DNA from 2 places in the Hydrogenovibrio kuenenii DSM 12350 genome. Region 2 is predicted to be linked to the other one. Evidence: predicted binding sites of a transcription regulator. Region 2 holds the regulator's gene; the other holds the start of a gene.
The links. Region 2 encodes PhoB, which activates phosphate uptake and scavenging genes when phosphate is short. Its sites were predicted from a motif close to GNNTGTCATAAAACTGTCANAT; they were not measured.
Positions count from the first base shown of each region.

Region 1: pstS (phosphate ABC transporter substrate-binding protein PstS) is a predicted target of PhoB. The motif match lies at 6,368-6,389, and genes of this name have one in related genera.

Region 1 is NZ_JAGP01000001.1:1,763,061-1,778,318, forward strand. Features, by position in the region: gene N745_RS0108355 (hypothetical protein) at 1-259, shown strand, start outside; gene N745_RS0108360 (energy-coupling factor ABC transporter permease) at 304-972, opposite strand; gene N745_RS0108365 (RDD family protein) at 1,096-1,497, shown strand; gene serB (phosphoserine phosphatase SerB) at 1,525-2,358, shown strand; gene pstB (phosphate ABC transporter ATP-binding protein PstB) at 2,423-3,214, opposite strand; gene pstA (phosphate ABC transporter permease PstA) at 3,227-4,036, opposite strand; gene pstC (phosphate ABC transporter permease subunit PstC) at 4,039-5,061, opposite strand; gene pstS (phosphate ABC transporter substrate-binding protein PstS) at 5,280-6,272, opposite strand; gene N745_RS0108395 (SufE family protein) at 6,795-7,226, shown strand; gene htpX (protease HtpX) at 7,297-8,193, opposite strand; gene gatB (Asp-tRNA(Asn)/Glu-tRNA(Gln) amidotransferase subunit GatB) at 8,416-9,846, opposite strand; gene gatA (Asp-tRNA(Asn)/Glu-tRNA(Gln) amidotransferase subunit GatA) at 9,856-11,310, opposite strand; gene gatC (Asp-tRNA(Asn)/Glu-tRNA(Gln) amidotransferase subunit GatC) at 11,315-11,602, opposite strand; gene N745_RS0108420 (rod shape-determining protein) at 11,895-12,941, shown strand; gene mreC (rod shape-determining protein MreC) at 13,028-13,906, shown strand; gene mreD (rod shape-determining protein MreD) at 13,896-14,399, shown strand; gene mrdA (penicillin-binding protein 2) at 14,406-15,258, shown strand, end outside.
Region 2 is NZ_JAGP01000001.1:650,335-665,592, forward strand. Features, by position in the region: gene N745_RS0102985 (acetylornithine transaminase) at 1-257, opposite strand, end outside; gene N745_RS0102995 (branched-chain amino acid transaminase) at 544-1,470, shown strand; gene N745_RS0103000 (zinc-finger domain-containing protein) at 1,498-1,689, shown strand; gene N745_RS0103005 (putative transporter) at 1,765-2,772, opposite strand; gene glnA (type I glutamate--ammonia ligase) at 2,959-4,365, opposite strand; gene phoU (phosphate signaling complex protein PhoU) at 4,937-5,674, shown strand; gene phoB (phosphate regulon transcriptional regulator PhoB) at 5,681-6,373, shown strand; gene phoR (phosphate regulon sensor histidine kinase PhoR) at 6,393-7,694, shown strand; gene N745_RS0103030 (inorganic phosphate transporter) at 7,733-9,304, opposite strand; gene N745_RS12785 (hypothetical protein) at 9,509-9,640, shown strand; gene N745_RS0103040 (2Fe-2S iron-sulfur cluster-binding protein) at 9,690-9,941, opposite strand; gene N745_RS0103045 (DsrE family protein) at 10,110-10,643, opposite strand; gene N745_RS0103050 (BolA family protein) at 10,746-11,048, shown strand; gene N745_RS11660 (hypothetical protein) at 11,053-11,634, opposite strand; gene N745_RS0103060 (symmetrical bis(5'-nucleosyl)-tetraphosphatase) at 11,649-12,482, opposite strand; gene rsmA (16S rRNA (adenine(1518)-N(6)/adenine(1519)-N(6))-dimethyltransferase RsmA) at 12,486-13,307, opposite strand; gene pdxA (4-hydroxythreonine-4-phosphate dehydrogenase PdxA) at 13,304-14,302, opposite strand; gene N745_RS0103075 (peptidylprolyl isomerase) at 14,302-15,258, opposite strand, start outside.

The sequences.
Region 1 (15,258 bases), 1.1 Mb from region 2:
AATGTCATATGACGATGTTGTGGCGCAAGCTACTGCACAGCATGCTAAAGCTAAAAAGCTTGGTGATGTTTGGCAACAAAAGAAAATGAAAAAACCTTATGTTGACACTTACCTAGACCAAGCCGCTGCCGCGAAGAAAAAAGGTGATGACGCAACTGCAATGAAATTTGCTCAAGAAGCATTGAAAACTGCAAATGCGGAAGTAAATCAGATGGAAAAATACGCTGACTTACAACCTGCATGGATTCCTACTAAATAATTTTTTTAGGATCTAATTAAAAAAGCCGGCTTTTGCCGGCTTTTTTATTTGCCCTTCAAAAACTCATCATCATCAAAACAACTCACCCACTGCGGTTTCAAAACCACCAATGCCAAAACCACCATGCCATTAGCAAACGCCTCCGGAATAACCATTAACGGAATATACGGCAAGAAAGACTGAGTTAACTTTTCTGTTTCATGCAAACCACCCAACCACATAACACCCGCAGCAATTAACAATGATACAAATGTACTCACCGCTGCCGCAAAAAAACCATTAAAAAGCACAAACACAAAAAAGTGTCGCTCAAGGTAGCGATAAGCAAACAAAGTCATCAGCCAAACAATGAAAATAGGAATAACAGCCATCAACACAGCATTCATTCCGAACATCAACACACCTGATTGCCCCATCGCAGTAACACCTACCAAAGCCAATATCGCTGAAAAAAGTGCAAATTGTGGCCCAAACATTAAGGTTACAGAAGCCATTAATAAAATATGAAAACTTAAACCGCCACCAATAGAAGCCGCTCCTGCCCAGATAAAAGACAAAAGGACACTGGTACCAATAAAGACGTTAAAAGCCTCAGAGTCACCTTTGATCTTATGCCACGGCGCTGTTTTTATACTCCAAACTAGCGCAAGAACCAAAAGCAACCAGCCAAGACCAATCCAAAACAAAGAAAAATGATCATCAGGTAAATTCAATTAGACCCCCTCAAAGCTTAATTCAATCTAAATTTAATTTATGTATTTCGCATATCTTACTGAGATTTAGCGCAAAATAGATTATTATTTGCCTTCTCAAAAAGCAAAAATAAACCTGCACACATGTTATCAATCAAAATATTATTTGCATTTTTCTACGACCTTCTACTGCTTTGTGCTGTTTGGTTTGTAGCTGCAATTCCATTTGTAGTTTGGCAAGGCGAAAAGCTCCAGAACTCTTCTACTGCAATACTTGGATTTCAAGTTTATTTACTTGCTATCACCTATATTTATCTTACCTATTTCTGGACACAAGCTGGACAAACCCCAGGGTTAAGAACCTGGAAACTCAGATTATCAACCCTCGACAATCGACTTTTGACAAGAAATGAGGCCAACTTACGTTTTCTAACAGGCATTTTTCTATGGCCTATCGGCTGGATCGGACTTTTTCTGCCTACAAACTACCAAACCTTGCAAGACAGGCTTGCCAAAACACAAATCTCTTCCATTCAAGATACTTGATAAAATAATTACAAACAGGCTTTATCCATGTTAATCATTCACTCCAATCAATTAACTAAACCTCAACTACAACAAATTGAAACTGCACTTAATACTACGCTTCACCCTGTCGCAAATCATTACCAAGCAAATATTTCGTGCCCAGACATGACTTTAGTTAAGAAGCTTTCTGAAGATTTCAAAATAGACATAAACCCACTGCCAAAATCATTTGCTCCAGCCAATACTAAATTAGTTATTAGTGACATGGATTCAACCCTAATTGGCATAGAGTGTGTAGATGAAATTGCCGACATGATGAACCTTAAACCTCAAGTTTCTGCCATTACCGAAGCCGCTATGCGAGGTGAATTAAACTTTGAAAGCTCTCTTAATCAACGCGTTGCTTTATTAGAAGGTCTTTCAGAATCTGCACTACAAAAGGTCTACGATGAACGCTTGTTTCTAAATCCAGGCGCTGAAGAATGGCTGGCTGGACTAAAAAGCAAGTCTATACCTTTCGCCTTAGTATCTGGCGGATTCACTTATTTTACAGACAGACTAAAGCAGCAACTAAGTATAGAGTTTTCCCGCTCAAACCAGCTTGAAATAAACAATGGCGTACTAACAGGCAAAATCGTAGGTGACATTATAGGTGCGGAAGCCAAAGCATACTTCCTACAAGAACTTTGTGACGTGCTTGGAATTGAACTAAATCAAGCCATCGCAATAGGTGATGGTGCCAATGACTTACTCATGATGAATGAAGCAGGCCTAAGCATTGCTTATCATGCGAAACCTGCCGTTCAGGAAAAAGCAGCTACCAGCTTGAATTTTAGTGGGTTAGATAAGGTTTTAGATTTTATCAACGCTGAAATCTAGCACAACACCTACAACAAAAAAAGCCCGCAATTGCGGGCTCAATAGCACATTTTTTTCCAGTTGTTTAACCGAACTTACCTGTAATGTAATTATTGGTTTGCTGTTCTTTAGGGTTCGTAAACATAATATCGGTATCGTTAAACTCTACTAAATCGCCAAGATACATAAATGCCGTGTAATCTGAAATACGAGACGCCTGCTGCATGTTATGTGTAACAATCGCGATACTGTATTTCTCTTTTAGCCCTAAAATCATTTCTTCGATTGCCAATGTTGAAATAGGATCTAATGCTGATGTTGGTTCGTCAAACAACATTAAATCAGGTTTTAGCGCAACAACACGGGTAATACATAAACGTTGTTGTTGTCCGCCAGATAAACCGCGTGCATCTTGATGCAATCTATCCTTCACCTCATTCCAAAGCGCAGCATCCTGCAACGACTTAACAATAATCTCTTCAAGATCATTTTTGTTTTTAACGCCAGCAATACGCAGTCCATAGGCAATATTTTCATAAATACTCATTGGAAATGGCGTCGGCTTTTGGAAAATCATTCCAACACGTTGACGCAAGGCGATAAAGTCATTTTCTTTTTTAATATCTAAAGTATTGCCAATAGACCCATCTCTATTTTTCAATTGAATAGCGCCATCATAGACACACCCTGGATACAAATCATGAATTCTATTCATGGCTCTTAGCAAAGTAGACTTACCACAACCACTTGGACCAATTAAGGCCGTGATATGATTTTCTTTAATTGGTAAATTAATGTTTTTTAAAGAAGGGTTTTCAGCCTTTGGGTAGGTAAAACTGAAATCCTGTATTTCCATAATATTGGCAATATCTTTCACGCTAAAAACCTTTTAATGATGCTTTTCACGAATAATGTATCGACCAAGTAAATTTAGAATCAATACAAAGAATGTTAAAACTAAAGCTGCAGCCCAAGCCAAATCTACCATTTTGTCATCTGGCATGGTTGCTAAATTATAAATTGATACAGTGATGGAAGGGAAAGTATCGGACAAATCGGTAGACCAATACACACTTGAACCACTTGTATACAAGAGTGGGGCTGTCTCTCCAACAACGCGCGCGAAAGCTAGAATTAAGCCTGTCACGATACCAACTTTAGCCGCTCTAAGAATAATATTTACAATCACATGATACTTGGATGCACCAATAGCCATACCGGCTTCTCTAAGCTCCGTTGGAACCAAACTAAGCATGTCATCAGTTGCACGCACTACAATTGGAAGCATCATAACAAACAAAGCAAATACACCTGCCCACCCGGTAGTATGTCCTGTTGGCATAACCACAACCGCATAAACAAAAGTACCAATAACAATTGAAGGTGCTGACATCATTACATCTGATAAGTCACGGATAAAGTCTGCATATTTACTACCGTTGCTGTATTCTTGCAGGTAAATACCCGCCATAATTCCGATAGGAATACCTATTACCGTTGCCAGGCCAGCTAAAACAAACTGCCCAAACAACAAGTTACGAATACCATTATTAATCAAATCATGAGTAAAAATATAAGGTGACAAGGCTTGAGAACCTTTGATAATCAAGGTAATCAAAATCCAACCCAGAAAAACCAAACCAACGACAGCCGCCAAAGTAGAAAGCCCGAGTATAATTTTATTTATTAATAATCTCATGGCTATTTACCTCTTCTCAAGAAGTAGTGTTTCGCTGTAAAAATCACCACAAAACTCACTACAAATAGAACTAATGACAAGTAGAACAATGACGCCAAACTCAGACCGCTAGACTCTGAGAAGTTATTCGCCAATACCACAGGAATAGAGTTTGTTGGGTCTGTAATCGACTTGGCATACTCGAACACACCACCGATAACAAATGCGACAGCCATCGTTTCCCCTAATGCGCGCCCCAATGAAATAATAATAGAACCTATAATTCCTGCTTTTGCATAAGGAAAAACGACATCTTTAATCACTTCAAATTTAGTTGCGCCTACCGCATAAGCAGCTTCTTTCAAAACATCAGGAGTTGTATTAATCGCATCACGACTCAGTGCTGCCATAAAAGGAATAACCATAACCCCTAAAACCAAACCTGCCACGAGCAAAGATACTGAGTGACCACCAAAAATTGAAGCTATAAATGGACCGAAATAGAACAGACCCCACATCCCGTAAATGATACTTGGAATAGCAGCCAACAACTCTATCGCAACACCCACAGGTCTTGAAATACTTGGCGGTGCAATTTCAGATAAGAATATTGCGATCCCCATTGCCAAAGGGATAGAAAAAAGTAAGGCAATAATGGTTGAGAAAACTGTACCAACTATCGCAACAGCACCACCATAAACTACTTTATGAGGCGCATCACTAATTTCAGAAGAAGCATCATCATCACCAACATTAATGTCGTCGTCGCCAACATTCACGCCGTCATCGTCGCCAACATTCACACCATCATCTAAATGGGCATCAGACGCAGAAGAAGAGGTAGCTTTAGGTGTTGCTTGCTTATCTGGTGAAGTAGGAACATCAACTGGTACATCCACCCCCCAGCGAGAATCTATTAAAAACTTAGCGCCAAACTCTTCAATAGCAGGCTTTGCAGAAATATACAGTGTCACTAAGGTTCCAACCAACACGACAAAGACCAGACTTGCACTCATCTGGGAGAGTTTCGCAAATAATTTTTCCATACCTGCCCTAATTAATCATTCATGGCTTATTAAAAGTGTTTAAATTCTAGAGGATAAACTGGCTATGTCAACTTCCAAGAGCGGCAAAACATCCTTGATGCGCGGAAAGGTTTCCCAGGTATTCATTTAGAACCCTTATAAAAGGAGCTATAGAGCCTCTTTTATAAAAATTCTAAGTGCAGTATCTTTTCAGACACCACACTTAAAATTAACAGTGATTATTTAACGCCTTTAGCAGACCAGTAACCACGGATTTTTTCTTTTACGCTTTCAGGTAAAGGAACATAACCTAGGTCAGCTGCTGCTTTATCACCATGCTTGTAAGAATAATCGAAGAAGTCAGCAACTTCTTTGTTTTTCTTAGAGTCATTAGGCAACAAGATGAAAGTTGCTGCAACCATTGGGTATGCACTTTTTGGATAAGCAATGATTGAGTAAAAATCTTTCTTAGGATCTAAGCTAGCGTGACCTGCAGCAGCAATAAAGTTTGCTTTAGTAGGTGCATAGAATTTACCACCTTGACCTTGAACTGTAGCCATTTCTAAACCGTTTTTCTTCGCATCAGCATAATCTACATAACCGATAGAGTAAGCATTAGTCTTGATTGCAGTTGAAACACCGAAGTTACCTTTACCAGCAACGCGGTTTTCCATAGGCCAGTTGATTGCTTTTTTAGCACCAAACTTTTTGTTCCAAGTTTTGTTCATTTTTGATAGGTAATAAGTGAAGTTGAACGTTGTACCTGACTTATCAGAACGGTGAACAAAAAGGATTTTCTTGTGTGGCAAGTTAACGCCAGCATTATCATGCTTCAATGAAGCGTCATCCCAATATGTGATTTTCCCCATTACGATTCCTGAAATAGACTTTTCAGAAAGCTTTAGGTTATTAACACCTGGAACGTTATATGAGAAAGTGATTGCCCCTACAACTGTTGGGAACATATAAAGACCGCTCTTATGAAGAACAGAAGGCTTCAAAGGCTTATCAGAACCACCAAAATCAACATGGCGAGCAGAAATTTCTTTAATACCTGTACCAGAACCTGTTGGTGAATAGTTCACCTTGTTACCAGTAGCATTGTAATAAGAAGAAATCCATGCTTTGTAAACTGGATATGGGAAAGAAGCTCCTGTACCTTCAATAGTAGATGCAAAAGCTGATGTTGTCATACTTGCAGCTAATGCCGCAGTCGCTAATAGTTTTCTCACGATCGTCTCCTAAAAGAGTTGGTTTTAAATGCTTGCTAACCTGACACGCTAACAAACTTAACGGAGGGAATATTAGCAAACGCCCCTTTGAAAAATTACTACACTTTTATGACATTTTCTTTGCCTAAAAATGAATACCACCCTCTTCTTTGACAATAAAAGCTCCCCCGCAAGTTTTGCCTAACTTACAAGAAACTCCTTAACACTAAATACCAAACATGCACATACCATAGTACTAGCACTGAAGCACCAATCAAGAAGCATAACTATCACTGCGATCTTAAACAGAACAGCGAACGTCGCGCAACTTTATATACCTTATTTACTTCCTAGAACTCTATCTATTTTTTATTTGTTTTTATCACTTCATTTCAGTTAACAACAATAAAACATCTTTGATCATTTTTTAAATCAAACTTATTTATTTTTCAAGCAAGAATCATTGGTAAACAATATGAGCACAACATTAAAATATCCGTTTTGATAGAATACCAATTTTGAAATTCAACCTTATTAAGCCATATGAACTATCAACCAGCAGAAAAAACCATCGCTGACGTACAAGCGGATTTGGTCAAGCGCTTCACTCATTTTGACAACTGGAAAGACCGCTACAAATATCTAATTGATATGGGAAAAACACTGCAAGGTTTGCCTGACGAATTTAAAACTGAGGAAAACCGCATTCACGGTTGCCAGTCGCAAGTCTGGATTTATATTGAGGAGCATGATGGATACTTGTTTATGCAAGCTACATCCGATGCTGCGATCGTTGCTGGGTTAATTGCACTCTTACTCAAGGTTTATCAAGGCAGAACACCTAAAGAAATCTCAGAAGCACCGCTAAATTTTCTAGCGGAAATCGGTCTAATCCAACACCTATCGGCTAACCGTTCTACTGGCTTGTATCACATGATCAAACGTATACAGTCTGAAGCACAGGCTAGAATCTAGAACTTCAACGTTTCATTTAAATATAAAAAAACCGGCTTACGCCGGGTTTTTTTAGCAATCACTCACATTATTAAGCAATCTTTAACTGCTCTTGAGTTGTACTTTCAAGTGCCGCAATTCGCTCTTCCAATGGTGGATGAGACATGAATAGCTTACCAAACTTAGATCCGCCTGCTGAGATACCAAATGCAGCCATCTGATCTGGCAACTCACCTGGATGCATCGTTTGCAATCTACGCAATGCAGCAATCATATTCTCTTTACCAGCCAAATAAGCTCCGCCATTGTCCGCATGAAACTCTCGAACACGCGAGAACCACATTGCAACAATACTTGCCAAAATACCGAATAGAATTTGCGCAACGAAATCAACGGCAATAAATGTCCAGCTCATGCCCTCTTCTTCGTTTTTAAGAATGACACGATCAACAATGTAAGCCACTACTTTTGCAAAGAAGATAACAAAGGTATTCAATACACCTTGCAACAATGCCATGGTCACCATATCACCATTTGCAACGTGAGCAACTTCATGACCTAATACAGCTTCTACTTCGTTCTTACGCATATTGCGCAACAAACCTGTCGAGACAGCAACCATTGAAGAGTTTTTTGTCATTCCTGTCGCGAATGCGTTAGGTTCTGGCGAATCATAAATCGCAACTTCTGGCATACCGATGTTTGCTTTTTGTGCAAAGCCGCGAATCGTTTCAACCAACCATTGCTCATCAGCATTACGTGGTTGTTCAATTACTTGTGCACCAACTGACATTTTTGCTAGCCACTTTGACATTGCCAAAGAAATAAATGAACCGGCAAAACCAAACACCAAAGCAAAAATAAATAGATTCTTTAAATCCAATCCCTGGCTACTCATATAGCCTTTTACACCCAACAAATTGAGTGTAATCATTGCGACAGCAATCACAGCAATGTTCATTAATAAAAACAAGCCAATACGTTTCATTGAAACCTCCGTTAGACAATGAATGTTCATCTTAATTTAATTGATGAACTTATTATTTAAAGCATAGTTAATGGCTAATATAAGCTTTTTTTATAAGCTTTCAAGTAGAAATATGTGAAGAGTCAGACTTTTTTAAGAATTAGCGCCTAAGCTTTATCCAAAGGCGCCAAATTGCCCAACCCAAACAAAATCTGCCAGGCTGGGGTAAACTGAGATTCCAGATTAACTCGACAATTTTAGTTTTAAAACGTCATTAACCTGTGCAGGATTTGCCTGCCCTTTTGAAGCTTTCATTACCTGACCAACGAAGAAACCAAACATCTTCTCTTGACCATTGCGATAAGCTTCAACTTGAGCAGTGTTTGCTGCTAAAACTTCATCCACCAAAGCTTCAATTGCGGAAGAATCCGTAATTTGTTTTAAGCCTTTGGCTTCAATGACTTCATCTGCAGAACCTTCTTGGTTCCACATGCCGTCAAATACTTGCTTAGCAATCTTGCCAGAAATCGTGTTATCTTGAATTCTTGCCAACAAACCAGCAAAGGCTTCAGCAGAAACAGGAGAGGACTCAATCCCAATCGACTGTTGATTAAGTGATTTAGATAATTCACCCATTACCCAGTTTGCAGTCAGTTTTGCATCTTTAGTTTTTGCAACCACAGCTTCAAAATATTCTGCCATAGCACGAGAACCTGTTAAAAAGCTTGCATCGTAATCAGACAAACTTAAATCGGACACATAACGCTTGCGTTTTGCATCAGGCATTTCTGGCATTTCCGCACGAATTGCTTCAATATCTTCATCTGTTACCACAACAGGCAATAAATCAGGACAAGGGAAATAACGGTAATCATTCGCCTCTTCCTTGGCACGCATTGAACGAGTTTCATTTTTCTCAGAATCATACAAACGTGTTTCTTGAACAACCTTACCGCCCGATTCAACAATCTCTATCTGACGAGCAATCTCAAACTCAATCGCTTGCTCAATAAACTTAAACGAGTTAATGTTCTTCAACTCTGCACGCGTACCAAATGGTGTGCCTGGTTTATGAATGGAAACGTTCGAGTCAACACGGAACGACCCCTCCTGCATATTGCCATCACAAATTCCCAGATACTGAACCAACTCATGCATTTTTTTTGCATAGGCAACTGCCTCTTGAGCAGAGCGCATGTCCGGCTCAGAAACGATCTCCAACAGAGGTGTTCCTGCACGGTTCAAGTCAATCCCAGTCTGCCCTGGGAAAGCATCATGCACAGACTTACCAGCATCTTCTTCCAAGTGAGCACGGGTAATACCAATTTTTTTGGTTTCGCCATCAACTTCAATTTCCAGATACCCGCCCTTATCAACAATTGGGTAACTGAATTGTGATGTTTGATACCCTTTTGGTAAATCAGGATAAAAATAATTCTTTCGGTCAAAAATAGATTTACGACCAATTTCCGCTCCCACAGCCAAACCAAGACTGATCGCTTTCGGCAAAACAGCTTTATTCAAAACGGGCAATTGTCCCGGCATTCCCAAATCCAATAGGTTTGCCTGAGTATTCGGTTCAGCACCATACTCTACCGACGAACCGGAAAATATTTTTGTCTTCGTATTGAGCTGCGCATGAATCTCAAGACCGATAACCACTTCCCAAGTCATGTACTACTCCTATTGATAGACTTCCGGCATTTGTTCATGCCAGGAAGTCACTTGTTGAAATTGATGTGCAACATTAAGCAATTTTGCTTCGCTATGATAGGTACCGATTAAGTGCAACCCTACAGGCATACCTTCTGCGAACCCTGCTGGGACAGACATAGCAGGCAAACCAGCCAAGTTAACCGGAATCGTATATAAATCTTCTAAATACATACTGATCGGATCATCTGATTTTTCACCAATATTGAAAGCAGTTGTCGGTGCCACAGGCCCAACGATGACATCACATTTCTCAAAAGCTTTAACAAAGTCATCACGAACCATACGACGTAATTTTTGTGCCTTTAAGTAATAAGCGTCGTAATACCCTTCCGACAAAGCGTAAGCTCCGACCATAATACGTCGCTTCACTTCAGTACCAAATCCTTCAGAACGGGAACGCATATATAAGTCACTCAAGTCTTGCGGGTTTTCACAACGGTAACCATAACGCACACCATCAAAACGAGACAGATTGGAAGAAGCTTCCGCTGGCGCCAAAACATAATAAGCAGGCACCGCTAAATCTTTATTTGGCAAACTTACTTCTACTATTTCTGCGCCCTGCTGACGTAAAACCTCAACCGCTTCTTTTACAGCAGAGGAAACAGAACCTGAAAGCCCCTCTCCAAAATATTCTTTTGGCACACCAACTTTCAAACCCTGTAAAGAGTCGTCTAAATGCGCCAAATAATTCAGCTTTTCTTGCTCAAGGCTAGTTGAATCTTTTTTATCAAAGCCTGCCATTGCATCCAACAACCATGCTGCATCTTCTGCACTGCGAGTCATAGGACCACCTTGATCAAAGCTAGAAGCATAAGCAATCATGCCATAACGGGAAACTGCACCATAGGTTGGTTTTATCCCAGTAATACCGCAAAAAGAAGCCGGTTGACGAATCGAACCACCTGTATCGGTTCCAGTCGCCAAAGGCGCCAGGCCTGCGGCGATAACCGATGCGGAGCCACCAGATGAACCACCAGGAACCGCATTCAGATTCCAAGGATTCTTAGTCGGCCCATAATAACTACTCTCAGAGGATGACCCCATTGCAAACTCATCCATATTGGTTTTGCCTAAGATCGGCATACCAACAGCTTTAAGTTTTTCTACAACCGTAGCATCATAAGGCGCAACAAAATTATGCAACATCTTAGAACCACAAGAAGTCTTCACACCATCAACACAAAATATATCTTTGTGCGCTACAGGAACCCCCGTCAAAAAAGAGCCTTCACCCTTATCTAACATCTCATCCGCTTTTTTAGCCATCTCAATGGCTAGTTCAGGCGTTACAGAAATATAAGCATTCAGTTCGCTATCGTATTTCTCAATACGGTCTAAGTAGTGCTGCGTTAAAGCAACACTGGTAATTTCTCTAGAATGGAGCTTTTCGCTCATTTGTCTAATGGAAAGTCTATGCATGATTTTACTCTATCACCTGTGGCACTAAATACATTCCCCCTTCAGCTGACGGGGCAATTTTCTGGAACTTTTCGCGCTGATTGGTTTCCGTCACCACATCTTCACGCAAACGTTGCACTTGATCCAAGGGATGAGACATTGGTTCAACACCATCTGTATCAACCGCCTGCATTTGCGCAAAAAGATCGAGAATACTACTTAATTTATCAGCAACTTGACTGACTTCATCCTCAGACACGGAAATAGCCGCTAGACGAGAGATTTTATTAACGTCTTCATTCCCTATGGACACTTCCAAACTCCTTAAAAAATTAAGCGTTGATCCCTAAGAACCCAAGCCTAAAAAATTCAATGACAAAAATTCCTATTAAAGTACCACATTTCGACTTTTCTAAAAAGAGAGCTTCTCTTTTTTATACAAAAAAAATCATGGATAAAATGGTGACTTTTTCGACCGAGTTTGTTATAAAATGGCTCAATCTTGTTTACAGGAGAACTGGGCAGGATTACCAGTTAATTAGGGCAGATATAAAAGTACTTAATGCACTAACTCCCTCCGTTTCTAGCTTAAGGAATTGCAATACATGTTACGCAAAATCATCGGACTTTTTTCTAACGACTTATCTATTGATTTAGGCACGGCAAACACTCTCATCTATGTTCGAGGCAAAGGAATGGTTCTAAATGAACCTTCGGTTGTTGCTATCCGAACTAACCGCCAAAATGGAAATTCACGTTCTATCGTTGCGGTCGGAGAAGGCGCCAAGCAAATGCTAGGAAAGGAAAACCAAAACATCGAAACGGTTCGTCCACTAAAAGACGGCGTTATTGCTGACTTTGAAGTAACCGAAAAAATGCTACAAGCCTTTATTCGAAAAGTTCATGAAGCACGTTTCTTTCAACCAAGCCCACGAGTCCTAGTTTGTGTACCTTGCGGTTCTACACAAGTAGAACGACGAGCTATTCGTGAATCAGCGGCAGGTGCCGGTGCGCGTGAAGTTTACTTAATTGAAGAGCCAATGGCTGCTGCTATCGGTGCTGGTATGCCAGTAAGTGAAGCAACAGGTTCTATGGTTGTTGATATTGGTGGTGGTACAACTGAGGTTGCAACCTTATCACTAAACGGTATCGTTTGGTCTGATTCGGTTAAAGTGGGTGGTGACCGTTTTGACGACGCCATCATCAAATATGTTCGCCGCAACTACGGCATGATTATCGGTGAAGCAACTGCGGAAAAAATCAAAAAAGAAATCGGGACGGCTTATCATGAAATCGACCCTGACACTTTAGAAGTTCACGGCAGCAATATTGCAGAAGCTGTTCCTCGTCGCTTCACTCTAAACAGTAATGAAGTACTTGAAGCGCTTCAAGAACCACTTGCAGCGATTGTGAGTGCAGTTCGTACTGCTTTAGAACATACACCGCCAGAACTTGGTGCAGACATTGCCGAGCATGGGATTGTACTAACAGGTGGTGGCGCGTTACTGCGTAATCTAAACACTCTATTATCAGAAGAAACTGGTGTACCGGTTATCATTGCTGACGACCCATTAACGTGTGTTGCTCGTGGTGGTGGTCGTGCTCTTGAGCTAATGGATGAAAAAGGTATTGACGTATTTTCTTTTGACTAATCGTCAATGATTAAAAAGGTCTGACTCTATGATTTTGTTCACTTTAAATCACTACGATTTAACTCAACAATAGAAGGAGTTAGACCATCAACCTCGGCGCTACCTCTCCTCAAAAAGAAGGGTCTCAGTTTCTTTTATTTTTTGTGCTGTGCATCGCATTTATGGTGATGGACCACTATAGTCATGTTCTAATAAACTTTAGAGCCTTATTGCTTACCACGATAGATCCTATCGAACGTACCGCAACACTCCCTCTTAACACCTACCAATACTTTCAACAAGACTTTAAAACTGTTGATGAACTTAAAAGACGTAATCAGCAGCTGGCAACTGAAAATTTGCTTTTAAAAGCAAAACAGCAACAGTTAAATAAACTGCAACACGAAATATCTCGTTTGAACCTTTTATTAGGCACAGCAAGTCAAATGTCCACTTCGGATGTACAAATCGCTAGTGTAAAGTATTACAACCTGTCTCCTTTATCTCAATTCTTCACCCTTGATAAGGGAAGTCTTGACGGGGTGAAACTACATCAGGCCGTCATTGATGCTAAAGGCTTGATTGGGCAAATAACAACTGTTACACCAGCAACTTCTCGCGTACAACTCATTACAGATTCAGACATTCAGATTCCAGTGCGCATTCAACGCACAGGGCAACGCGGTATATTGACAGGCATGGGACAAAGCCAACTTTCCTTACAATTCATCCCCAACACAAGCTCAATTAAAGTTGGAGATATTATCGAGACGTCAGGGTTAGGCAATGTTTATCCAAATGGCTACCCCGTCGCCACTGTTAGCAGTATCAGTATTCTAAAAGACCAACCTTATTACGAAATCATGGCTTCCCCTGTTGCAGACATCAACCTCGCAGAAAAAGTTCTCATTCTTTCTCCAGCCAAAAACTCAATGATTGATGTTCACATCGACACCAAACTTAATGGAGCATCAGATGACAGATAAGGTTTTTTCCCTTGGTTTCTCAGATGTAAAATGGTTATTACTATTCAGCTATTTAGGTGGTCTAGTTATTGATAGTGCATTGAACTTTAGTTTTGCCTTGCACTACGCTCCACCCATTACATTGCTACTGTTACTCTTTTGGAGTTCTCAAATACTTAACCAAACACACCTATTTACTGCTGTTGTTTTAGGGCTGCTCAATGATGCTTCTTTAAACACTCTATTAGGTGCGCATGCAATATTATTTTTAACAGTAACGTTTTTCATGCTCCGCATTCGTTTGAGATTTAAAGGCTATCCAATGTGGCAACAGTCCATTGTCGTAGCCTTCTATGTTTTATTTTTTCAAGTAGCTGGCTGGTTTATTTTCCACCCAGCGCTTGATAACCAAACAATCTATTATTACTGGCTTGAACCAGTTTTTGCCATTGCATTATGGCCTTTAGTCTCCAACATTATGCAGTCGCTTACCCAGAGGGCTCTTTTCAGGTAAGCATCCATGCAACAAAAACACTATAAATACCAATCCGAAACGGAAGTCATTCAACAAAAAAAGCTTTTCAGAGGTAGGCTTTATTTTGCCCTCGCTTTTTCTATTGTCTTTTTCCTGATATTGTTCGGCAGAATGGCCTATTTACAATGGATAAACTACGACCATTACCATGCAATGTCGGAAGGCAACCGCATTTCGGTTGAAGCTATCCCTCCGGTTAGAGGTAAAATTTATGACCGTAACAATGTCTTATTAGCCGACAACCATCCTGTATTCGCACTTAAATTCTCTAAAGACAAAATTCAGAACATTGATGCAACTTTCAACAAACTAAAAAAGCTATTGCCAAAAATACCTGATAGTAAATTTGAAAAGTTCTACAAACGACTCAAAGTCGCTAATAAATACCGCCCTACTTATCTTCCTTACAGCTTGAGCGAAACTGAAGCAGCTGTTTTTGCAGCAAATAGTTATCAGTTTTCTGGCGTGACACTTTCAGGAAAATTAAAACGCGTTTACCCTTTTGGAAAAATTGCCGTACACGCCATTGGTTACGTTGGAAAAATCAACCAATCTGAACTTAAAAACCTCAATGCATCAGATTATCAAGGAACTGATGTTATTGGAAAAATAGGCATTGAGAGTACTTATGAATCACTTCTCCATGGAAAGCCAGGCTTGCAACAGGTTGAAACCAATGCACGTGGTAAGGTTATCCGAAAGTTGGAATCACAACCTGCTATCCCTGGCAAAGATATTCAATTAACCATTGATATTCGACTACAAAAATTTATTGAAGAATATCTTGGCGACAAAAAAGCTGCTGTAGTGGTCATTGAACCTAAAACAGGCGAAATTC
Region 2 (15,258 bases):
TCAATGAGTTTTTCCGCTAATAGATTTTGTTTTTCTACTTGATACAGGTTTGAGGTGTGAATGAGTTGGCCAGCTTGATGACAAATCGCTTCTGTAACAGCAGGGTGTGTGTGGCCTAGGCTACATACGGCAATGCCGCTTACCGCATCCAAGTATTCCTGGTGGTTTTCATCACGAAGCACGGCACCGTCACCAGAAATAAAAGTGATTGGTAAGCGTGCATAGGTATTCATAATGGGGTCAACGGTTGTTGTCATAATTGTTCGTTCTTTTATCTCTTTTGGTATTAAGCTATCCTGCTTGATGCCGTTGTGCCTAAAAACAAAAAAGCAATCGCAAGACGGGCTTGGGATTGCTTTCTTCATGAAAGTTAGTTTTTTGATTTTGATGAGGAATCAAAGTAATGATTTTAGCGATAAAAAAATGAATTTCAAGCTAAACAGGGTTATTTTGTCATCTTTTCGTTTTATAAAATCCAATGATTGGGATAGAATAATCCGTTTCAGATAATTATTAATTCATGATTAACGAAGGATATTTGCAATGCAAACAATGAGCGACCGCGATGGCCTGATTTGGTTAGATGGTGAGATGGTGGACTGGCGTGAAGCTAAGACTCATGTGTTAACCCACACTCTACATTATGGAATGGGGGTGTTTGAAGGTGTGCGCGCTTATGATGCGGAGCAAGGGACTTCGATTTTCCGTTTGGAAGCACATACGGATCGATTGTTCAATTCAGCAAAAATCATGAATATGGCAATGCCGTTTTCAAAAGAAGAAATTAATGAAGCGCAACGTGCGGCAGTACGTGAAAATAATCTAAAATCGGCTTATATCCGCCCGATGGTATTTTACGGATCAGAGGGGATGGGGCTAAGAGCAGATAACTTGAAAACGCATATTGTTGTTGCAGCCTGGGAATGGGGTGCTTATATGGGTGAAGAGAATTTGCAACGCGGCATTAAGATTGCAACCTCTTCATTTACGCGTCATCATCCAAATATTACGATGACTAAAGCCAAGTCAAACGGTCAGTACATGAATTCAATGTTGGCACTACAGGAAGCAACCAGTCACGGTTGCGATGAAGCGTTGTTGTTGGATAAAGATGGCTTTGTTTCCGAAGGTTCCGGTGAAAACTTCTTTATGGTTAAGGAAGGTGTTATTTATACACCTTTCCTGACTTCTGCTCTTGATGGAATTACGCGTAAAACCATTATTCAATTTGCTAAAGAAGAAGGATTTGAAGTTGTAGAGCGTAATATTACGCGCGATGAGGTTTATATCGCAGATGAAGCGTTTTTTACAGGAACGGCCGCAGAAGTGACGCCGATTCGTGAATTGGATAATCGCGAAATTGGTACGGGTTCTAGAGGGCCGATTACGGAATTATTACAGGCAAAATATTTTGATGTAGTGCATGGGCGTTCATCTAAACACTTGGACTGGTTAACGACAGTTGCCTAATGAGATAAAGTTTTTAAGAGAGAGATTATGTCAGATCAAAGCGTTGTAAAAATAACTTATGATGATGTTCCTTTAACTTGCCCAATGAACGGCCAGGAGCAGTGGAATTCTCACCCTAAAGTCATGTTACCGATTGAAGAAACTGGTAAATCTAAGTGTCCTTATTGTGGCACTGAATATGTATTGGAAGGTTGGGATCCTAATCATAGCGCTCATTAAGCGATAGACCCCAGCCTGGCAGATTTTGTCAGTATTAAAAAAGCCCCGATTTCGGGGCTTTTTTTTGTTTGAAGATTAAGCAGAATAGTCTTTTGGTGTGGTGACCAAATTTGGTTGGTTGGGTTCTATGCCATGTACTAGGTGTTTTTCAAACTCGTTCAAACGTTTGACGACGGAGATGAATTTGGTGATGTCTGTCCAGCGGTCAATTAAGTAAGAGAAGCTATCGTTAACTTTGCCGAAGGCATTTCCTGTTTGTGTTACAACTCCCAATGATATAGCACCAGTAAACAGAGAAGGCGCCATTAATAGGTAAGGTAGGATAATCATTATTTGCCCGTATAGAGTGCTCCAGAGCGTAAAGTAGGAGTAGTGATTAAACATTCTGAAGTAGTTGGTTCTTAACCCTGTGAAGAGCTCAGTTAAAGAAGGGATGTGCGCAAAGGATTTATCATCTTCAGAGTAGACTAATTGCTTCCGGTAGGCTGCTTCTACACGTTGGTTGTTGTATTCTAGCCCCGGTAGTTTTATGCCGACAAAATATGAGATGAAAATACCACCGATAGAAGTAATTAGTGCAATCCATACCAGAGAACCTTCAATGTCTTCAAGGAAAGGTAAAGTGACTTTGCTCGACAGTGTCCAAAGAATTGGGATAAAGGCAATTAGAGTGAGCGTTGCTCGGAACATACCTAACCCCAAACTTTCTAAGCTTTTAGCAAAGTCATAGGTGTCTTGTTGAATACGTTGTGAAGCACCTTCAATGGTGTGTGGTGTTTTTTCCCAGTGAGGAAGATAGTGGAAGGTTATCGCTTGTCGCCAACGGAAAGAATAGTGTTGAGCAAAATAAAAGGCAAACATCGCAATGAAAATATAGGGGATAGCGATATAGGTAAATTCAATCATGCTGTGCCAAAACGCTTGAATATCTTTCGCTTTTTGCAGGATGTCGTAAAACTTGCCATACCAGCTATTTAGCAATACGGTTAAGTAGACTTGAAGCCAGGTTACGCCAATCAGTAGAAATAATCCTCCCCAGGCCCAAAGAGCCCACTCCTTACGACCAAAAAAACTTTTTAACATCATTTACCCTTATGATTTTTCTTTGCAGACAGTTTAGTTGATATTTATGACCGACAGAAGCGTTAATGCGTTATTTTCATTGTGCATTCAGTGTTTTTTAAGAATTATTGTGCGGGAAAAATATTAGAGATAAATTTTAGGTATAAAAAAACCCGCACAAGGCGGGTTTTTTGTAATCGATTCCGATTATGAAGAATAATACATGTCGAATTCGATTGGGTGAGTTGTTGCACGGAAACGTGTAACTTCTTCCATTTTTAACTCAATGTAAGAGTCGATAGCTTCATCAGTGAATACCCCACCAGCTTTCAAGAACTCACGATCTTTGTCTAATTCAGACAATGCTTCGTCTAGAGACGCACAAACTGTGTTATAAGTTGCTTCTTCTTCAGGAGGAAGGTCATATAGATCTTTCTCTGCTGGCTCGCCTGGATCGATCTTGTTTAGGATACCGTCAAGACCTGCCATCAACGAAGCTGTGAATGCTAGGTATGGGTTAGCAGTTGGATCTGGGAAACGAAGCTCAACACGACGTGAACGCTCAGAAGGTGCGTATGGAATACGAATAGAAGCTGAACGGTTTTTACCAGAGTAAGCTAGCAGGATTGGTGCTTCAAAACCAGGAACCAAACGCTTATAAGAGTTTGTACCAGGGTTAGTGAAAGCGTTCAATGCGCGAGCATGCTTCATTAGACCACCGATGTACCAGATAGCTTCTTGAGAAAGACCTGAGTAGATGTCACCCGCAAAAATGTTTTTACCACCTTTAGATAAAGACATGTTGATGTGCATACCAGAACCGTTATCACCAACGATTGGTTTAGGCATGAAAGTAGCTGTTTTACCAAGTGCGTTACAAGTGTTGTGTACAGCGTATTTCAAGATTTGAACTTCATCTGCTTTCGCTGTCAAAGTATTACCAGCAACTGCTAGCTCACACTGTCCACCTGCTGCCACTTCATGGTGATGTGCTTCAAGTTTTAGGCCCATAGCTTCTGCCATAGCACAGATATCTGCACGAACTTCATGAAGTTGATCAACAGGAGGAACTGGGAAGTAACCACCTTTAACTTTTGGACGGTGACCAAGGTTACCGTCAGAATATACTTTTTCAGTGTTCCAAGCGGCTTCATTACCATCAATTTTTACGAAGCTACCTGACATGTCAGAACCCCAACGAACATCGTCGAAGATAAAGAATTCTGGCTCTGGACCGAAGAATGCTGCATCTGCAATACCAGTTGATTTTAGGTAAGCTTCAGCTTTTTTAGAGATTCCGCGAGGATCTTTTTCATAAGATTCCATTGTAGCTGGCTCAACGATCATACAACGAATGATTAGTGTTGGATCGTTAGTGAATGGGTCCATAAAGAAACCATCAGTTTGTGGCATTAGCAGCATGTCTGAATCGTTAATACCTTTCCAGCCCTGAATAGAAGAACCATCAAAGGTTTCGCCGTCTGCGAAAAAGTCTTCATCAACTTTCGATGCTGGGATAGTAACGTGTTGTTCTTTACCATGAGTGTCAGTGAATCGAAGATCAACCCACTTAACGTCGTTGTCTTTCATTAGATCAAAGATTTCTTGTGACATGCTGTGTCCTTATGTTTGTGTTGATTGGCACTCAAAATAGGTGCTCTGATTACCTGTTTAAACAGGCATGATGATAGCTTGAACTGTGCCAAAATTCCAATTATTTTTTTGAATAAAATAAGTGTATGAATTTTATCAAAAAAACTATTTGTGTCTAGTTTGTAGTGATAATGAAAAATACCAATCACGCCCTAGTTTGGTGCAGAGTTTTGATTATTTTGGGGCGTAACAAAAGTGTCAAGTATTATAAGAAAATTTAATCTGTTTGTAATTTGTATGGGTTATATTTCAGGCCAATAGTAGTTTGCGTGAATTTTTGTTCTGTTTTTTGTTTCTTTAATTGTCCTATGTGCAATACCCCTAGTTGGAAAGTATTGGTTGAGATTTGAACATAATTGAGTTGGCTTCAATAAAGTTTTATTGAAAAAAACGCTGTCTAAGTTATTATTGTTCCAATTAGGAGCTCCACGCAAAATTAAGATCCTTGATTGAAGAGACTTGTCGACAGTTTGGTTTCTAAGGTTATAAAAACAAAAAAGCAGCTCCTAAAATTTTTAAAGAGGAAAGGTAAATGGATAAGCAGGATTTTACGTCACACATCTCGACCGAATTAAATCGAAATCTCGAGGCTTTATTTAACCATATTTTGGAGATGGGTGGTTTGGTTGAAAGTCAGTTCGAAGGTGCGATGATGGCTTTGACCGAGAACAACGTTAATCGAGCACAAGAAGTAATTTTGCTTGACCGTGCTGTGAATAACGCTGAAATGACGATTGATAAATTATGCGCTAAGGTCTTGTCCAGACAGCACCCTACGGCATCCGACTTGAGATTGATTATCGCGACAATTCGCATCGCCATTGATTTAGAACGTATTGGTGACGAAATTGTGAAGGTTGCCAAAATGGTAATGACCTTTGCGAAAGAAGATCAAATTGATAGCTGTGCAACCTTACCTGGTTATCTTTCGTTGATAGATATGGCCAACCGATCAATTAATATGTTGCATGATGCATTAGATGGATTTGCTCGTGTAACAACAGAAGCGTCTCTAAAGCTTATCCAAGAAGAAGAGAATGTGGATAGGATTTATAAAGAAGGTTATCGAGAAGTGATTGAAGGTTTCAAAAATACACCTGAGAAAGCAGCGTGTTTAGCGGAAGTATTAATAACTTTGCGTGCCTTAGAGCGCATTTCTGATCATGCCCGCAATATTGGTGAAAGCATTATTTATTTGATTAAGGGTAAAGACGTGAGAGAAATGGATCGCGAAACTTTAGTGGCATTTATTAACTCTCTTGAGGATTAAGATAGGATGGCGAACCACACTGTATTGGTTGTAGAGGATGAAGCGGCCATTCGTGATATGTTGAATTTCACGCTTTCGGCAGCAGATTTTAAAGTCATTGAAGCACCGAATGCAGAACAGGGCTGGAATTTGCTTTTGGAGCACCAGCCTGACTGTGTCATTCTAGATTGGATGTTGCCGGGTACCTCAGGTGTTTCTTTAGCGCAACGAATTCGCCAGCATGATCAAGTAGGACATACGCCTATTTTAATGCTGACTGCAAAAGGCGAAGAAAATGATCAGGTTAAGGGGTTTGAGGCTGGTGCAGACGACTATGTTGTGAAGCCTTTTTCACCACGTGCATTGGTAGCAAGATGTCAAGCGTTGCTTAGACGTCACATGCCGGATAAGCATTCTTCTGAAATTATCAAAGCGGGGCTTTTGCAATTAGATTTGAGTAGCTATCGTTTTACTGTTGATGGTCAAGAAGTGAAGCTTGGTCCAACCGAATTCAAATTAATGCATTTCTTTATGACTCATTCTAATCGCGTGTATACGCGTTCCCAATTATTAGATCACGTCTGGGGTGAGAGTATTATTGTTGAAGAAAGAACTGTGGATGTTCATATTCGACGACTCAGAAAAATCTTGGAACCAGTAGGTGTTGCTGATGTTATTCAAACAGTTAGAGGAGCGGGTTACCGCTTTTCTACTGACTAAATGCAAGTAGGTTATTGCATTGACTGAAGGTGTTTCAAGAGAACTTACCTGGACGATTACAACGCTTTGGGGTGCACTTTTTATAGGCTGGTTAATTGAAGATTATGAGGTGGCTTTAGCGGGTTATCTTGTTTTCTTCTTGGGGCGCCATTTTTACAGTTTGAGGAAGTTTGAACTATGGCTAAAAGGGAGCTCTAAAGCATCATACCCTCCCGCTTCAGGTTTTTGGTCTGAAATAGGCTATTTGGTTTCTCGTAAGCAACGCTCGCTTGAAAAACTAGCTGAATTACAAGCACATAAATACCAGCAACTGCAAGCAGCATCCATGTCTATACCGGATGCCATTATCTCTATTGATCCCGGTGGTAAAATAGAGTGGTTCAATGCGGCAGCTAAGCGTATGCTGCACTTAAGGCATTCTGACGTTTCCCTTTCTCTTGAACCGCTTGTTCGTGTCCCAGAGTTTATTTCTTATTTAAAGCAAGAAAATTACACTAAACCTCTAATTTTGCCCTCATTTAAAGGTGTAAAAAGAGTTTTGAGTGTATCCGTTTTTGAATATTACCAGCATCACAAACTTATTGTGATTAAAGATATTCATGAGCTTTACAACTTGGCACAAATTCGTAAAGATTTTATCGCCAATGCCTCTCATGAGTTAAGAACGCCTTTGACGGTATTTAATGGCTATTTGGAAATGATGCTGGAAATGCAGTCGGATGAGTCCACGTGGCAAAAACCTTTAGAACAAATGCATACTCAGTCGCAAAGAATGCAATCCATCATCAATGACTTGCTAACCTTGTCAGCGATGGAGTCTGAAACGTTGACTGAAGATAAAAAAGTTATTGATGTACCATCTATTCTTAATGGCCTTCAATTAAATGCAGGGCTGATTAGCTCAGATAAACATCAGTTTAAATTTGAGATAGAGCCTGGTTTAAAAATAGTAGGTTACTTAACGCCATTAACCAGTGTATTTACAAACTTGATTGCTAATGCGGTTCGCTATACACCAGAAAATGGGTCGATTACCGTTAGGTGGTATCAAAATTCAAAGGGCGTGTTTTTTGAAGTTGAGGATACTGGGATAGGCATTGCGCAAGAGCACATACCAAGAGTTACGGAAAGATTTTATCGGGTTGATACGGCAAGATCACGTGACACTGGTGGAACAGGTCTTGGTTTAGCCATTGTTAAACATATCTTAGAAAGGCACCAAGCTGAGCTGGTTATTAAAAGTCAGGTAAGGGTTGGTTCCACTTTTATTTGCCGTTTTCCACTGACTGCAAAATCAGATGCGAAGACAGAAGAAGCTTAAAGTCCAGTATATTGAAGCTTGTTTGCTTGAACTGAACCTTACGGTAGCATAATGCCTCTAATCGTGAAGTAAATCAGTGCTGCAATTAATGCAGAAGCGGGTACGGTAATAAGCCATGCAGCAACAATTTTCAGAAAGGCAGAACGCTTAACTAACTCTTTTTGATAAACCTTATTTAAAGATTTACGTTCTTTTTTGGTCAGCTCAATAGAAGCTTTATGTTGCTTTAATTCTGCCAACATTTGCTTTTTTTGAATAAGGCTAGCACTAGAAAATTGCTTAATGTATTGGTCAACATCGGTTTGTCCGAGACTTTGATAGTGCTCCCGAATGTTTTGCAGGGTTTTTGCATGATTGCGCTTTAAATATTCCCGCAGAAATCCAACACCGAAAATCCCACCAACTGCAATGTGTGTTGAGCTGACAGGTAAACCTAGTTGTGATGCCACGATAACTGTAATAGCTGCAGCCATGGCGATCGAAAAGGCCCGCATTTGATCTAAATCAGTAATTTCTTCGCCCACTGTTTTTATCAGTTTAGGACCAAATAAAGCTAAGCCTAAACTAATCCCTAGGGCGCCAATAAGCATAATCCAAAGAGGAATGCTTGCTGTCGATGCAACGCCGTCATGAACGATGGCATCATTGATTGCAGCTAAAGGCCCTACGGCATTTGCGACATCATTGGCACCATGAGCAAAGCTAAGGAGTGCTGCAGCAAAGATAAGAGGAATCGTGAAAAGGGTGTTTACACTCGCCTTTTCATTTTTCATATGTATTGATTGACCCTTCATGACTTGTTTGACGATGATGTAAACCACAATAGCGACAATAAGACCGATAAGCGTTGCGATAGAGAAATCGGTTTTCCAAATCTTTTTGAAGCCTTTTAGAATGAGATAGGTTGAGAATGCCCATGCCATGATGGAAACCATAATGGGAACCATTTTGCGGGCGGCCGCGATCATGTCTTCTTTGTAAGTAATACTGCGCTTGATCCAAAGCAGAAAGGCAGCAGCAATGGCTCCGCCTATTACAGGTGAGATGACCCAGCTTGCAACAATAGAGCCCATTTTATCCCAGTTTGCAATGTCCCAGCCGGCGGCAGCGATACCTGCGCCGAGTACACCGCCAACAATGGAGTGCGTTGTTGAAACTGGTGCGCCAACAGCAGTAGCAATATTTAGCCAAATAGCACCAGATAAAAGAGCTGCCATCATTAACCAAACAAAGGTATGGCTATTTTCAATAAGTGCTGGGTCTATGATGCCATTTTTAATGGTGTTTACAACATCGCCGCCAGCAATCAATGCCCCGGCAGATTCACAGATAGCAGCAATAATAATTGCGCCGGTCAATGTAACGGCTTTTGAACCAACCGCAGGTCCAACATTATTGGCGACATCATTAGCACCGATATTCATGGCCATGTAGCCACCAATCATCGCACCGACAATGAGCTCAATGCTGAAAGAACCCGTTCCAAGGTGAAGGTTCGCAGAAAAGATCATAATGGAGATAATAAAAAGCAGTGATGCCCCTAAGCGGAACATCTCTTTGCGACTCTTTTGAGTAGCATCTTCAATTTCATTTATATTTCGAAATTCCATGAGACTTTTGCAATTTTGATATTCGTGTGCAGATTGTAATCAATTAAGTGGGTTTTATGACAAAAATGTGACAAAAAATAACTAATGAGCTGTTTTAGCAAAATTTTCAGGAGAATTAGCTGAAAAATTTTCATTGATATGTCACATAAGTACAGATGCAACAAGTCAGAATATTAGCTTTTAATTTTGCCAAAAGGTTGAGAAGTGAAAAGGTTTGTTGTGTTGGTGATTGGTGTGTTGAGTTCTGTGGCGTCTACTCAGGCAATTTCAGAGACGGCAATTGATAGAGCTGGAGAGTCATCTGGTCAGATTTTAGAGTTTATTTCTCAAGAATGAATTCCTGGCTTTATTTGTCGAATGAATAAAGCCAAAAAGGAAGAATGTTTTAAATTAACTCTATTTCAATATCTGAAGTAGGGATAACACTACAAGTCAGAATATCTTGTCCCTCTGTCTCATAAACTGCTTCTTGAATGTTTTCGATGCTGCCTGATAGTAAACGTACTTCACAGGCACCACAGTTGCCACCACGGCAGCTATAGGGCATATCAAAGCCAGCTTCATCTAAGCATTCTAAAAGTGAGAACTGTCCATCAAATTCACATTCACCTTGCCCAATTACGGTAATTTTATGCATAACTCTTTGTTCCTTAGTTCTTAGCGTTGTGCGATTAAAAACAGAATTATTCTAACAGATTCGCTGAAGCTAATAAGTTGCATTTATGAGGAGGTGATTGGGCGGATCTGGAGTGAAAAAATAAATTAAAGGAGCTCTTGAGGCTCCTTTAATCGGAACTATAGCAGTTTACCAAACGAGTAGTTTGTAGCCTTTTTCTTGTAAGGCCATGAGTGCAGCAGCACCAACTTGAGCATATTCCGCAAAAGGGCGCATGTCCTTGTCGGTCCAACCAATGGTTTTCATTGTGTTTCCGCAAGCAATCCATCGAACATGATAATCTGTCGCCAAACTTTTCACTCGAGCGTAGATTTCGGGAGGGACTTTTCGTTGTGGATGTTTTGCCAATACGTGAATACCAGGGCCGATAGCAACCACTGCAATGCCAACATTGTCACCGAATTCAGTAATCATAGCTTGGATTGAGTTAAGAATATGTGTTTGATAGTCTGGGTCAGATTTATTCCACATGTAAACCGCTTTATGTTCCGGTGGGTCACCCGGGAAACGGTCGCTTGGTGGTATTTGAAGTTCGGGAAGGACTTTTAAAGTGTGGTTTGCTTGTTTGGTCATATCTGCGTGACTTATAACCGGCAAAGCAATGAGTACAATTAAAGCAATTAAGTTTAATTGGAAAGGTTTGGGAATGATGAACTGTTTCATATCAAGTCCTTTATGAGGTCTGATGAAAAAAATCAAATATATAGTTTTAAGTATAAACGTTATTATATAGCGAATTATTCCAAAGTATGTATTGAGAAAAAAATGAGTTTACAAGCTGTAATAGAATCGAAAATCCAAACAGCATTTCAAGTTAAGTATTTAGCCATAGAGAACGAAAGTCATATGCACTCAGGATCTGCAGTTGAATCACACTTTAAAATGACGCTAGTAGCCAATGAGTTTGAGGGGATGTCAAAGGTAAAAAGGCATCAAGCTGTATATAAAGCTTTAGCCGAAGAAATGCCAAAGTTTCATGCCTTGGCATTACATACGTTTTCGCCGACAGAGTGGCAAGAAACACCTAGTGTTGCGGACTCTCCGTTATGTCAAGGCGGTGGAAAGTAGGAAGCTACTCTTCTTCTTCAGGTACGTAGTTTGGATCTGTTTCAGGGTGTTTTAGACGCCAAATATAAATGAACTTTTCAAGGTCCAGTTTGTTTTGTAGTAAGCGTATAGCAGCGATGTATTGCTCAATATAGATGAAATTTTTTCTGCGAACACTTTGCCATAGGTGACGATATTTTGTGGGTAAAAAATCATGAAAATGTGGGATTAACCCATACTCTCCCTCAAGTGCCTCGATGCGTCTAATGGCTTCGAGTCTGGCGAGCCCTTTAAATTTGCGCTCATATTGGTCTAACATTTGACCGATGATAAAGATTATGGCGGCAGATATAATGAAGCTGGCAATGAAGTAACCTGTTAAAAAGGTGCCAAGCAATGTACCTATGACCAGTATCAGGGCGCTTACAGGCATAGTCATAACAAATAGCCATGCCTGATTGCCTTTGACTTCTTCAGTTAAGTTTGCCAAGTCAAGGTCATCAAGGTTAACTTGTTGAAGACGAGTAAGCATCTCTTCCGCTGTTGGCGGAGAGAAAGTTGCTTCCTCTTCTGCTTCAGGTTGTATATATTCGTTTTCTTCCGCCATTTCTTACCTAAGTCTTATTTACGGCAATTTTCTGGACAGTTTACCGTATGCCTTTGATTGGTATCCAAACAGTATGCCGTGAGTTGTCCACCCCATAAGCAGCCTGTATCTGTTGAATGAATTTCATAAGCATCGATTGCGCCAAGTGTTGACCAGTGCCCGAAGAAAATTTGCTTATCGAGGTTTTGTCGTTCTTCAAAACAAAACCAAGGTTGGTACTTGGATTTTAGGATTGTACCTGATGGTGCCATTTTACTTTTAAATTCAAGTTTGCCATTTTTATCACAATAACGCATTCTAACTAACGCATTTAGAATATAGCGAATACGGTCCCAGTCTTTTAATTTGTCGTCCCATTCGTTGGGTTCACTGCCAAAAAGATGGTGCTTAAGGCTTTTTTTCCAGTCGTCTGCTTGAATCACTGCTTCGACTTCTTGAGCGCGCTCTTTAGCCTGTTTAATGGACCATTGTGGAGGAATGCCAGCGTGAACCATTACAGCAGGAAATTTAGAATGCTCAACAAATAATGGTTGATGCCTTAGCCAGTTAATGAGGTCGTCAGCATCTTTTGCTTTTAGGATAGGTTGGAGTGTATCTGTCTTTGCTCGGTATTTATCAAGCCCTGCATAGGCTGCCAATAAGTGGAAGTCATGGTTACCAAGTACCATTTTGCCTGAATCGCCAAGGTTTTTTACAAACCTCAAGCACTCTAAAGATTTTGGGCCACGATTTACGATGTCTCCAGCAAACCAGAGTTCGTCTTTTGCCGGATCATATTTGATTTTATCCAACAAATTCATTAAGTCATCATAACAGCCCTGTAAGTCTCCTATGATATAGGTTGCCATGGTTTACAAAGTCTCCTGATAAAGGTTCGCGAGTTTTACAAACCCTTCAACACCAATGCTTTCAGCTCTATCTGAAGGTGAGATGCCACAAGCTTCTATTTGTTCCGAAGATAGCAAGCCTTTTAAATTATTACGTAAGGTTTTACGTTTTTGTGAAAAAGCTTGTTTAACCAGCTTACCAAAAGCTTCTTCGTTTGTGGCCTGAAATGGCTTTGTTGGATAAGGTGATAATCGGACAATCGCTGAATCTACTTTGGGTGGCGGTGTAAAATTTGCCGGTCCTACGGTAAATAAATATTCAGCTTGGCAAGCGTATTGAATCATTACGCTTAGTCGTCCGAATGTCTTACTTCCTGGTTCAGCCGTCATACGATCTACGACTTCTTTTTGTAGCATAAAATGCATGTCGCGAATTAAAGGCGCATAGTTCAGTAAATGAAAAAGAAGTGGGCTGGAAATATTATAGGGAAGATTGCCAACAACTCTCAATGGGGTAGCTTCATCTTCTTCGGATTTCTCTATCAGTGATGCATAATCAAACGTTAAGGCATCATGATGGTGAAGGTGGAAAGCTTTATTTTGGCTAAAACGTTGTGTTAGTGGCTTAATCAAGTCGTTGTCTATTTCGATAATGTCGAGTTTGCGAACGACTTCAAGTAATGGTGCTGTTAAAGCAGCTTCACCAGGGCCAATTTCTACCAAGTGTTGTTCTGGTTTTGGTTGGATAGACATAACGATACGGTCAATGATTGTCTGGTTATTTAAGAAGTTCTGACCGAAACGTTTTTTGTGTTGATATCCTGAATGACCGCGTTTAGGTTTCATGATGCTCCTGTCATCTCAATGGCGACTTGTATTGCATAATGAAAACTATTGATGTCAGCTTGACCTGTGCCGGCAATACTTAGTGCGGTACCGTGATCAACCGATGTTCTGATAAAAGGTAGACCCAAGGTAACATTAACGGCTTTTCCAAATCCAAGCGTCTTCAACACAGGCAATCCCTGATCGTGATACATCGCTAAAAATGCATCAGCAGCTTCTAAGTTTGTTGGGCTGAAAATGGTGTCAGCAGGTAAGCTGCCAATAAGATCCATGCCTTCTTGTTGAAGTTTATGGATAACAGGGTTAATGGTTGTGAGCTCTTCTGTGCCCAAGTGCCCATCTTCGCCTGCATGTGGGTTAAGCCCCATAATAAAGATTTTTGGGCGTGCAATGCCAAATTGATTCTGTAGCGAGTCATGCAAAATGCGAATAACACTTTCCAGCAATTCAGGTGTAATGGCATCTGGTACTTCTCGTAATGGCAAATGAGTCGTTACCAACGGCACGCGAAGTTGTGGTGTTGCCAGCATCATGACAACTTGTTCGGCGCCGGAAGTCTCGGCCAGAAGTTCAGTGTGTCCAGTAAATTTCAGACCTGCCTCATTGATGATGCCTTTATGTATCGGACCGGTAACCATGGCATCGAAATCACCAGACATACAGCCTTGAATGGCAGTATCCAGCATTTGTAAAACGTAGTCGGCATTTTTAACATTAAGCTGTCCCGCGATAGAGGGGGCAGCAAGGGGTATGTCAATCAGCTTGACCCAGCCTGGTAGATTTTTGCTAGCAAGGGTACTGACGTCAAAAGCTTCTATGTTAATTGATAAGCCGATTTGCTTAGCACGTGCTTCAAGTAGGTCTTTATTGCCAATTACGACCCATTCGACATTGGAACCAAGATCAATGTCAGAATTGGCTAATTGTACGATCTGTTCAGGACCGATGCCTGCAGGCTCACCAGATGTAATGACAATGCGCTTAACCTTGGGCATTACTTATCATCCATTTTTTCACTATCGAGGTCGTTTTGTTTGCCAAGGTTGATGTTGATTACAGCATCATCTTTCAGGCGACGTAACCAAATCTCATAGGCTTCATTTGCTTTTTTCAAGCGTAATGTTTCTTCGGCTTGTTTACGTTTTCCTGCGGCATTCATATCTTGCAAGCGCTTACCATCTACAAACAAAATAACCCAACCTTTTTCGGTAGCAAAAGGGATAGCCGCATGCTTAGGGGGTACATCAGAGATCGCTTTGGCATATTCGAGTGGCATTTGTTGGGTAGTTTGCCATCCCAGGTTGCCATGAGCATTTACAGAAGCTGGGATATCGGAATATTTTTTATTCAATTTCTTGAAGTCTTCAAGAGACTTGATGTTCTTAGCCAATTCTATTAATGCTTTGGGTGGATTGGATTGCTTTTTGGCATTATCTGATAAAAGGATAAAGCGATAGAGATGGTATTGTTCTACCAATTTGCTGCCTTTATCTCGTTTTCCAAGCAGCTTGATAATGTGGTAACCAACTGGGCTGTGGATAATGTTACTGAGTTGTCCAACTTTTAAAGACTCGACAGTATTGGTAAAGAAAGTTGGGATTTGATCAGTTGTGAGCCAGCCTAGGTCACCGCCATTAAGTGCTTTACTGCCTTCTGAGTAGCGTACGGCAACTTGACTGAAATCTTCTCCATCTTGTAATCGTTCAAGGATTGCTTCTGCTTTTTGCTTTGCTTTGTCACGTTGTTCTGGCGTTGCAGAGTCAGGTAAATTCACCATGATATGACCAACATGATATTCAAAGTTATTTTGAATTAAGCTTTGGCGTTGTAGGTAGCTGTTGATTTCATCTTCAGTAACTTGTGTTTGGTCTAGGACTTCAACTTGTCGAAGTTTTTGGAATAGCATCTGTTGACGAATGCGCTGACGAAAATGTTTGAAACCATCTGGCTC